One region of the Kocuria oxytropis genome, then DNA from elsewhere that is predicted to be linked to it. Evidence: riboswitches for the same ligand, from Rfam matches in the RefSeq annotation. Region 1 holds a riboswitch; each other region holds the start of a gene.
The links. Region 1 has a riboswitch for S-adenosylmethionine ahead of QYM41_RS08055 (MetQ/NlpA family ABC transporter substrate-binding protein). Riboswitches for the same ligand answer to the same signal wherever they lie in the genome.
Positions count from the first base shown of each region.

Region 2: it holds a riboswitch for S-adenosylmethionine, as region 1 does, so the genes downstream of both, QYM41_RS01290 (cobalamin-independent methionine synthase II family protein) here and QYM41_RS08055 (MetQ/NlpA family ABC transporter substrate-binding protein) in region 1, are expected to answer to the same signal.
Region 3: it holds a riboswitch for S-adenosylmethionine, as region 1 does, so the genes downstream of both, QYM41_RS01465 (methylenetetrahydrofolate reductase) here and QYM41_RS08055 (MetQ/NlpA family ABC transporter substrate-binding protein) in region 1, are expected to answer to the same signal.

Region 1 is NZ_JAVFXA010000006.1:81,598-84,858, reverse strand. It holds gene QYM41_RS08065 (GlsB/YeaQ/YmgE family stress response membrane protein) at 1-164, shown strand, start outside; gene dxr (1-deoxy-D-xylulose-5-phosphate reductoisomerase) at 311-1,585, shown strand; SAM riboswitch class IV at 1,678-1,794, shown strand; gene QYM41_RS08055 (MetQ/NlpA family ABC transporter substrate-binding protein) at 1,895-2,788, shown strand; gene QYM41_RS08050 (methionine ABC transporter ATP-binding protein) at 2,785-3,261, shown strand, end outside.
Region 2 is NZ_JAVFXA010000001.1:275,981-279,241, reverse strand. It holds gene QYM41_RS01290 (cobalamin-independent methionine synthase II family protein) at 144-1,346, opposite strand; SAM riboswitch class I at 1,360-1,459, opposite strand; gene QYM41_RS01285 (3-hydroxybutyrate dehydrogenase) at 1,652-2,416, shown strand; gene QYM41_RS01280 (IclR family transcriptional regulator) at 2,582-3,261, opposite strand, start outside.
Region 3 is NZ_JAVFXA010000001.1:312,056-315,316, reverse strand. It holds gene metE (5-methyltetrahydropteroyltriglutamate--homocysteine S-methyltransferase) at 1-762, opposite strand, end outside; gene QYM41_RS01465 (methylenetetrahydrofolate reductase) at 901-1,827, opposite strand; SAM riboswitch class I at 1,899-2,005, opposite strand; gene QYM41_RS01460 (glycosyltransferase) at 2,210-3,196, shown strand; gene QYM41_RS01455 (hypothetical protein) at 3,193-3,261, shown strand, end outside.

The DNA of each region.
Region 1 (3,261 bases):
TCGTCGGAGCCCTCCTCGGAGGTTTCCTCGGCTCGCTGATCGGCATCGGCGACCTGGAGTCCGTCTTCGACATCGGTACCATCATCACCGCCGTCGTGGGAGCGCTCATCGTGCTCTTCATCTGGGGTGCGGTCACCGGCCGCAAGGGCCGCACGACGCACTGACCCGACCACACCGGTCCCCGAGGCCCCGTCCACCGCTGCCGGTGGACGGGGCCTCGTCGCACCCGGGCCTCCCGCCCCGGGCCCCCGCGGCCCGCACGGTGCCGGCGGGGACCCGGGGCGGGCCGGGGCCGGGGGATACTGGGGCCATGACGTCCCCCGCCTCCTCGCCCCGCACCCGCCCGACGCCCGAGCTGCAGGCCCTGGCCGCCGCCGGTCCCCGCAGGATCGTCGTCCTGGGCTCCACGGGCTCGATCGGCACCCAGGCCCTCGACGTCGTCCGGGCCGCACGCGGGCTCGAGGGGCCGGAGCCGTTCCGCGTGACCGCCCTCGCCGCGGGGCGCGGCCACCTCGAGCTGCTGGCCGAGCAGGCCGTCGAGACCCGGGCCTCCCTGGTGGCCACGAGCGGCACCGGCCAGGACGCCGCCCGACTGGCCGGCCTGATCGCGGAGCGGGCCGGGGCCGCCGGGGCGTGGGGCTACCGCCCGCACATCGAGCACGGGCCCGGTGCGGCGTCGGCGGCCGCGGCCCATCCCGACGCGGACCTGGTGCTCAACGGGATCACCGGGTCCATCGGGCTCGCCCCCACGCTGGCGGCGCTCGGGGCCGGGCACAAGCTGGCCCTGGCGAACAAGGAGTCGCTGATCGCCGGCGGCGCCCTCGTCCGCTCCGCCGCGGCGGCCACCGGGGACCCGGACGCGCTGATCCCCGTGGACTCCGAGCACTCCGCGCTGGCCCAGGCGCTGCGCGGCGGAACGGCCGGGGAGGTGGACCGGCTCGTCCTCACGGCCTCCGGCGGGCCGTTCCGCGGCCGGTCCCGGGCGGAGCTGGAGTCGGTCACCCCGCGGGACGCCCTGCGGCACCCCACGTGGGACATGGGGCTGATGGTGACCACCAACTCGGCGACCATGGTGAACAAGGCGCTCGAGGTGCTCGAGGCGCACCTGCTCTTCGACGTGCCCCTCGAGCGCATCGACGTGGTCGTCCACCCGCAGTCGGTGGTCCACTCCATGGTCCAGTTCGTGGACGGCTCCACCCTCGCCCAGGCCTCGCCCCCGGACATGCGCCTGCCCATCGCCCTCGGCCTGGCCTGGCCGCACCGGGTGCCCGGGGCCGCGCTGCCGTGCGACTGGACGCGCGCCACCGAGTGGACCTTCGAACCCCTCGACCCGGTGGTGTTCCCGGCCGTGGAGCTGATCAAGGCCGCGGGGGAGCGGGGCGGGACCTTCCCCGCGGTGTTCAACGCCGCCAACGAGGAGGCGGTGCACGCCTTCCACGACGGCCGGATCCGCTTCCCGGCCATCGTGGACACGGTCGAGGCGGTGCTGGAGGAGCACGACGGGTCCGGGGAGCCGGACCTGGAGGCGGTCCTCGAGGCCGAGCGCTGGGCACGGTGCCGCGCCCAGGAGGTCCTGGCCGGCTGACCCGGCCGCCGGCTCCGGCGCTCCCGGGTCCCGCCTCCCGCGCTCCCGGCCCGGCGCCGCGAGCGGGCGCGTCCGTGCTAGTCTGTCGGCCGGATGACGAGTCCCAGCACCGAGCCCTGGCTTGCTGGGCGGCAACCCTCTCCCGTAGTGGGGTGCCCCAGGTGAACCATCCGGCCACGGCCGAGGACGGCCGGCGGCAAGTACGGCTCGACGCCTGCCGCGCCCTTCCGCGCGCCGATCGGCCGTCGCCGCCGGTCCCCGGCCCCGGTGAAGACCTCCGACACCAACGGACCCACGGAAAGGCACCACATGCGATCGCAGCGCCTCCCCCTCCTCGCACTGGCCACGACCCTCGGCCTCACCCTCACCGCCTGCGGCGGCTCCGCCGGGGAGTCCTCCGGCGAGGGTGTCCTGGCCGACGACAAGGTCACCATCGGCGTGGTGGGCACCGACCCGACCCACGACGCCCTGAAGAAGCTGGCCGAGGAGCAGGGCATCACGGTCGAGTACGTCGACTTCTCCGACTACAACCAGCCGAACCCCGCCACCGAGTCCGGCGACGTGGAGATGACCTGGTTCCAGCACGTCCCGTTCCTCGCCGACTACAACAACTCCGCGGGGGGCTCCATCACCCCGATCGGCTCGACCTCGATCTACCCGCTGGGGCTGTACTCCAACCAGTACGAATCCGTGGAGCAGTTCCAGAAGGGCGACGAGATCGCCGTGCCCAACGACGCCGTGAACCTCTCCCGCGCGCTGCTCGTGCTCGAGTCCGCCGGCCTCGTGGAGCTGACCTCGGACACCCTCATCCCCACCGAGCTCGACGTCGACACCGAGGCCTCCACGGTGAAGGTCACGCCCGTCTCGGCGGAGCAGACGGTGCTGTCCCTGGACTCGGTGGCCGGCTCGGTCATCAACAACGACTTCCTGTCCCGGGCGGACATCGACCCGAAGTCGGCGCTCGCCCAGGACGACCCCGAGGCCGAGGGCTCCCGGGCCTACGTCAACCTCTTCACCACGACGGAGGAGCTCGCCGACGACGAGACCCTGCGGAAGGTCGCGGCCCTCTACCACGAGCAGCCCGTGATCGACGCCGAGATGGAGGAGACCAAGGGCACCGCCGTGCCGCTGCAGCTCGAGCCGGAGGAGCTGCAGGACCTCACCCAGCGCTACCAGCAGGAGCTGAAGGACCAGCAGCAGTGAGCGCGGAGGGACCCACCGGGCCGTCCCCGTCCGGGCGCCCCGAGGAGGTGCTCGTCCGCTTCGAGAACGTCTCCAAGACCTTCCGCACCGGCACGGGCCGGGCGGCCCGCGAGGTGGTGGCGGTCGACGACGTCAGCCTCGAGGTCCGCCGCGGCGAGATCTTCGGCGTGATCGGCTACTCGGGGGCGGGCAAGTCCACCCTCGTGCGCCTGATCAACGGGCTCGAGCCGGTGACCTCCGGGTCCCTGACCGTGGAGGGGTTCGAGGTGGCCGGCCGGCGCGAGACGGAGCTGGCGCCCGTGCGGCAGGAGATCGGCATGATCTTCCAGCAGTTCAACCTCTTCACCTCCCGGACCGTGGCCGGCAACGTCGAGTACCCGCTCAAGCGGGCCGGCTGGCCGAAGGAGAAGCGCCGTGCCCGGGTGGCCGAGCTGCTCGAGTTCGTGGGCCTGGCCGCCCGCGCCGGGAACTAC
Region 2 (3,261 bases), on a different contig from region 1:
GACTTGCGGCGGGAACGACGGGCGGCGGGAGCGGCGGGCGGCGGGAGCGGCGGGCAGCCGCGGACAGCAGGGGGAGCGGCGGGCGGCTGGGGGCCGGCCGCGAGCGGCGGGCGGTCGCGGGGACCGGCCGGCGGCGGTGCCGGTCAGGACCAGAGCCGGCGGGAGGCGAGCTCGGCGCCCCGGCCGAGCGACTCGAGCTTGGCCCAGGCGATCTGCGGGTGGATCCGCCCGCCCAGCCCGCAGTCGGTCGAGGCGATGACGTTCTCACGCCCCACCAGGCGGGCGAAGCGCTCGATCCGGTCGGCCACCAGCTCGGGGTGCTCCACCACGTTGGTCGCGTGGGAGACGACGCCCGGGACGAGGACCTTGCCCTCGGGCAGCCGGTGGTCCTGCCAGACCCTCCACTCGTGCTCGTGCCGGGCGTTGGCGGCCTCGAAGCTGTAGCCGCCCGCCCGGATGGAGAGCACGAGCTCCACCAGGTGCTCGAAGCCGAGGTCGGTGGTGTGCGGGCCGTGCCAGGAGCCCCAGCACAGGTGGAAGCGGACCTGCTCCTCCGGGATCCCCTCCAGGGCGTAGTTGAGGGCCTCGACGCGCTTGCGGGTGAACGCGAGGTAGTCCTCCACGCCGGGCTCGGGGTTGACCTGGTCCCAGTTCTCCGCGATGGAGGGGTCGTCGATCTGCACGATCAGCCCGGCGTCGGTGATGGCCCTGTACTCCTCGCGCATGACCTCGGCGCACGCGGCGAGCACCTCGTCCTCGTCCGCGTAGTGGGTGTTCTCCAGCCGGGCGCAGGAGCCCGGGGACAGCGCGGCGAGATAGCCCTCGCTCGCGCCCGTGGCCCGCAGGGCGGCCCGGAGGTGGCGGATGTCGGCCTCCACGGCCGCGTGACCCGTGTACTCCAGCTTCCCGGTGATCCTCGGGAACGGCGCCTGCGTGCCCGTGGTGATCCCCGAGGCGGGGTCCGTGTAGGCGTCGTGGAAGGCCTGGCGGTCCCGGCGGTCCCCGAAGCTGGTCAGGACCACGCGGCCGGGGGAGGAGCGCTGCGGCTCCTGCTCCCACAGTCCCACCTCCCCCGGGGTGAGGCCCGAGATCCGGGCGAAGACGTAGTGCCACCACGCGCCGTAGTCGACGTCCGCGGCCATGGCGTGGCCGTACTCGCCGTCGTTGACCACGTCGATCCCGGCCTCGCGCTGCCGGCGGACCACGTCCAGCACGGAGTCGTGGAGCAGGGCCTCGTGCTCGGGCCCCGGGGCGCCGCCCTTCGCCCGGTTGGCCTCGAGCAGCGCCGGGGTGCGCGGGAGGGACCCGGCGTGGGTCGTGCGGATGCGGTCCGTGCTGCGCAGCATGGGGCGTCGGTCCTTTCCATCGGTCCTGGCGGTAGCACCGGAGGGGACGGGGGCCGTCGCCCGGGTTGCTGCGGCGTCGTCGAGCCAGATCTCTCGGCCGCTCTGGATGGTGACCCTGTCATCCAACCGCACGCGTGCGCCCGGCGCCATTCGGGGCCCGGATGACGGACATGACGCCGTGTGACGCCGTCCGGCGCCCGCTCCCGTGCGGCGATGCCCTTCGCGAACATGGCCCGGATCACATACCGTGGCGATGATCCGTGCCCCTCACCCCGCGGGCACGGCGGACCAGAGGAAGGACTCCCATGTCCCAGACGCCCCAGCAGCAGGACCTCGAGGGCCGCACGGCGCTCGTCACGGGCGGCGCGAGCGGCATCGGCCTGGCGGCGGCCAGGGCCCTCGCCGGCTCCGGCGCGCACGTGGTCGTGGCCGACGTCGACGAGGCCGGCGCGCAGCGCGTCGCCGAGGAGCTCGGCGGCCGCGCCTGGTCGGTCGACCTGCTCGACACCGCGGCGCTCGCGGACCTGAGCCTCGAGGTGGACGTGCTGGTCAACAACGCCGGCATCCAGAAGGTCTCCCCCCTGCACGAGTTCGACCCGGCGGACTTCCACCGGATCCTGGTCCTGATGCTGGAGTCCCCGTTCCTGCTGGTCCGCGCCGCGCTGCCGCACATGTACGAGCAGGGGTGGGGGCGGGTCGTCAACGTCTCGTCCGTCCACGGCCTGCGCGCCTCGCCGTACAAGAGCGCCTACGTCTCCGCCAAGCACGGTCTCGAGGGGCTCTCGAAGACCATCGCCCTGGAGGGGGCGGCGCACGGGGTGACGAGCAACTGCGTCAACCCCGGCTACGTCCGCACCCCGCTGGTGGAGAAGCAGGTCGCGGACCAGGCCGCGGTGCACGGGATCCCGGAGTCCGAGGTGGTGGAGCGGATCATGCTCGGCGAGACGCCGGTCAAGAAGCTCGTGGAGCCCGAGGACGTCGGCAGCCTCGTGGCCTGGCTGGCCGGGCCGCACGCGTCCATGGTCACCGGGGCGTCCTACACGATGGACGGCGGCTGGACCGCCCGCTGAGCCCCGCCCCGCCCGGCGGCGGGCCGCCGTGCCTGGCCCGGGCGGCATCCGGGCGGGCCGGCATCCGGGCGGCAATCGGCCCGGTTCCGCCGGTCTCGCCGGTCCCGCCGGTCCGCAGGCCCCGGAATCCCGGGCACTCCCGGCGGCCCGGCCGGACCGGGACGTTCAGCGGTGGCCCAGCTCCCGGGAGAGCCGGTGGGCCTCCGTGAGCAGGGCCCGTCCCAGGGGCTGACGGCGCTCACCGGTGAACCGCGGCTCGATGCCCGTGAGGCTCAGGGCGTAGACCGGGGCCCCCGTGGCGTCGAAGACCGCGGCGGCCATGCCCCAGCTGCCCTCCACGATCAGCCCGGGGTTCACCGCAAAGCCCTCCCGCCGCACGTCCGCGAGCAGCTCGCGGATCCGCTCGGGCGTGTGCAGCGGCCCCCACCCGGCGCGTGCCCCGGCGGTGGCCGCGAGGACCCGCTCCACCTCCGGGTCCGGGAGGTGGGCCAGGATCGCGAGCCCCGCCGAGGCGACGCCCAGGGGCAGCCGCAGGCCCTCGTAGAGGACGTGCGAGCGGATGGGGAACGCGCCCTCGACCCGGGCGAGGCAGACCGTCTCCAGCCCGCGGCGGGCCGAGAGGAACGCGCTCTCGCCGGTGGCCTCCGCGAGCCGGCGCAGCGAGGGCCCGGCCAGTTCCCGGATCGGGTAGCGGTGGGCCGCCACGGCGCCCAGCACGTACAGCTCCGGACCCAGCTGCCAGGTCCCCGTCCCCGCGTCCCGGTCCACGAGGCCCTCCTCGGCCAGCCCCGTGAGCAGCCGGTGCACGGTGGGCCGGGTCAGCCCGGTCTGCGCCGCGAGCTCCG
Region 3 (3,261 bases), on a different contig from region 1:
GAACAGCTGCGGGCGGCCCGCCGCCGCGGCCAGGGTCGTGTAGGCGTCCCACACGGACGCGGCGAGCTGCTCGGCCGGGACGTGCTGGTCCGCGACCAGCGCCGGCTCCTCCAGCTGCACCCAGTCCGCGCCGGCCGCGGCGAGCTCGCCGAGCAGCTGGGCGTAGACGGGGAGCAGCTCCGGGAGCCGCTGCAGCGGGTCGAAGCCCGCGGGGGCGTCGTCGTCGGCCTTCGCGAGCAGGAGGAAGGACACGGGGCCCACGAGCACCGGGCGGACGGTGAACCCGTGCGCCGCGGCGCGGCGGACGTCCGCCACGAGCCGGTCGGCGGTGGCGCGGAACGGGGTGCCGGGGCCGATCTCGGGCACGAGGTAGTGGTAGTTGGTGTCGAACCACTTGGTCAGCTCGAGCGGGGCGCGGCCCGCGTCGCCCCGGGCGAGCACGAAGCTCGCGTCGAGGTCGAGCCGGCCCTCGGCGTCGGCGAGGTCGGCGAAGCGGGACGGGACCGCCCCGAGCGCCACGGTGGTGTCGAGCACCTGGTCGTAGAGCGGGAACGCGGCGGGCAGGGACGAGTCCCGGGCGCCGAGGCCCAGCGCCACGAGCCGCCGGTGGGTGGCCAGCTGCAGCTCGGCGGCGGCCGACTCGAGCTCCTCGCGGGTCGAGCGCCCGGCCCAGTAGGCCTCCAGGGCCTTCTTCAGCTCGCGGCGGCGGCCGATGCGGGGGTAGCCGGTGATGGTGGCGGCGGGGAACGGGACGGTGCTCATGCGGATCTCCTGTCAGAGGTCATGGATGTCGTGCGGTGTCGTGCGGTGCGGTGCTGTGCTGCGCGGTGCTGCGCTGTCCGGTGCTGCCGGTGCTGCCGGTGCTGCCGGTGCTGCCGGTGCTGCCGGGGCGGCGGGGGCTCAGGCGGGGAGCAGCAGCTCGTCGAGGGGGGCCGGCACGTGCGGGACGCGCGGCAGGTCCACCTGCTCCAGCAGGTCGAGCGCGGCCCGGTGCTCGTTGAAGGTGTAGAGGTGCAGCCCCGGGGCGCCGGCGTCCAGGGCGGCCCGTGCCAGCCGCGCCGCGAAGGCCACGCCGGCCCGGTGCCGCTCGGCGGGGCCGGAGGCGTCCTCCAGGGCGGCGGCCAGGCCCCGGTGGGGGGCCAGGCCGGCCAGCCGGCACAGGGTCTGCAGCCGCCCGGGGTCGGTGACCGGCATGATGCCCGGGACGATCGGGATGCTCACCCCGGCGGCGCGGGCCGCGGCGACGAGGCGCTCGTAGCGCTGCGGGCGGAAGTAGACCTGCGTGATCGCGAAGTCCGCCCCGGCGCGCTGCTTCGCCAGCAGCACCTCGACGTCGTGCCGGAACGAGGGGGACTCCGGGTGCCGGGTCGGATAGGCGGCCACGCCCACGGCGAGCCGGCCGGCCGCCAGCGACGCCGTGTGGCGCTGCTCGACCTCGCGCACGAGCTCCACGAGGTCGCCGGCGTGCCGGAGCTCGCCCGGCTCCGCTCCCGGGTCCCGGTCCCCGCGCAGGGCCAGGACGCCGCGCACGCCGCGGCGGACGAGCGTGGCCACGGTCCGCTCCAGCTCGGCCCGGGTGCTGCCGACGCACGTGAGGTGCGCCAGGGGTCGCAGGGAGGTGCGGGCCAGGAGGTGGTCGAGCAGGGCGAGGGAGCTGTCCCGGCGCCGCCGGTCCCCGCTGTAGGTCACCGACACGTGGTCGGGACGGGTGGGCTCGAGCTCCTCGATGGTCTGCAGCAGCGTGGCGGCGCTCGCGGCGCTGCGCGGTGGATAGAGCTCGTAGGACAGGGACGGCGGCGCCGGCCGCGCAACGGGTGGTGGTGTCACGTTCTTCCTCCAAGGGTCACCCCGAGGGAGGGCGCCGACCCGCCCGGGACGGACCCGGGAGGGAAGCGACAGCTCCATCGGTCCTGGCGGGAGCACCGTTCCGCGCACCCCGTGGCGGGGGCGCGGATGGTTGCTGCGGCGTCGACGAGCCAGGTCTCTCGGCCGCTCTGGATAGATGCAAGGCCCATTCCAGCGGCTGCCCCGCCGGGCTGCCAAGTGCGCAAGCCCAGAAGTCGCCCCGGTGCCGACTGTGACGACCCCGGCGTCACAGGACGCAACACGGACACCGAGCGGCAGCGGGGCGGCCCGGCCCCGTCGCCGCGCCCCGCGGGCGCCCGGCATAATGGACGGGCCCCCGCCCCGGACCCAGGAACGAGCGCCCATGACCCCCGACCCCCGCATCGTGGCCGTGGTGCCCTGCCACAACGAGGAAGCGGCCATCGCGAAGGTCGTCGCCGATCTGCACGCCGCGGTGCCCGGCATCGAGGTGCACGTCTACGACAACTGCTCGACCGACGGCACCGCCGAGGCAGCCCGGCGCGCCGGCGCCCAGGTCCGGCACGAGGAGGAGAAGGGCAAGGGCAACGTGGTCCGGCGGGCCTTCGCGGACCTGGACGCCGACGTCTACCTGCTCATCGACGGCGACGACACCTACGAGGCCGCCGACGCCCCGGCCATGATCGACACCCTGCTCTCCGGGCCCTACGACCACGTGCTCGGCGTGCGCCGGCAGGTCACCGACACCGCGTACCGCTCGGGGCACGAGACCGGCAACCGGTTCTTCAACGGTCTCGTCAGCTTCGCCTTCCGGCGCAGGGTCTCGGACATGCTCAGCGGCTACCGGGTCTTCTCCCGCCGCTTCGTCAAGTCCTTCCCCGCGCTCTCCCGCGAGTTCGAGATCGAGACGGAGCTGACCGTGCACGCCGTGAACGCGCGGGTGCCGCAGGCCGAGGTGCCCGTGGGATTCCGGGACCGGCCCGCCGGCAGCGAGAGCAAGCTGCGGACCTACCACGACGGCTTCCGGATCCTGGGCATCTTCGGGCAGCTGCTCTTCCACGAGCGCCCGTTCCTCGTCACCGGCGCGGTCTCCGCCGCCCTGTTCGTGCTGGGCCTGGTCCTGGGCCTGCCCGTGGTCCTGGAGTTCGCGGGCACCGGGCTCGTCCCCCGCTTCCCCACGGCGTTCCTGGCCGCCTCCCTCGTGCTCCTCGCCGGGGTGTTCCTGCTCATGGGCGTGCTCCTCAGCGGCCAGGCGAAGATCCGCCGGGAGACCTCCCGGCTGTTCTACCTGCGCCTCCCCGCGCCTCCCTGGAACGGCGGGGACGTCCCGGGCCGGGCCCGCCCCCGCGACGCGGAGCACCGGCAGCCGTGAGCGCGGGACGGGAGGTGCTGCGGGCACGGCTGGTCCCCCTGCTGCCCTGGGTGCACGGGCTGGGG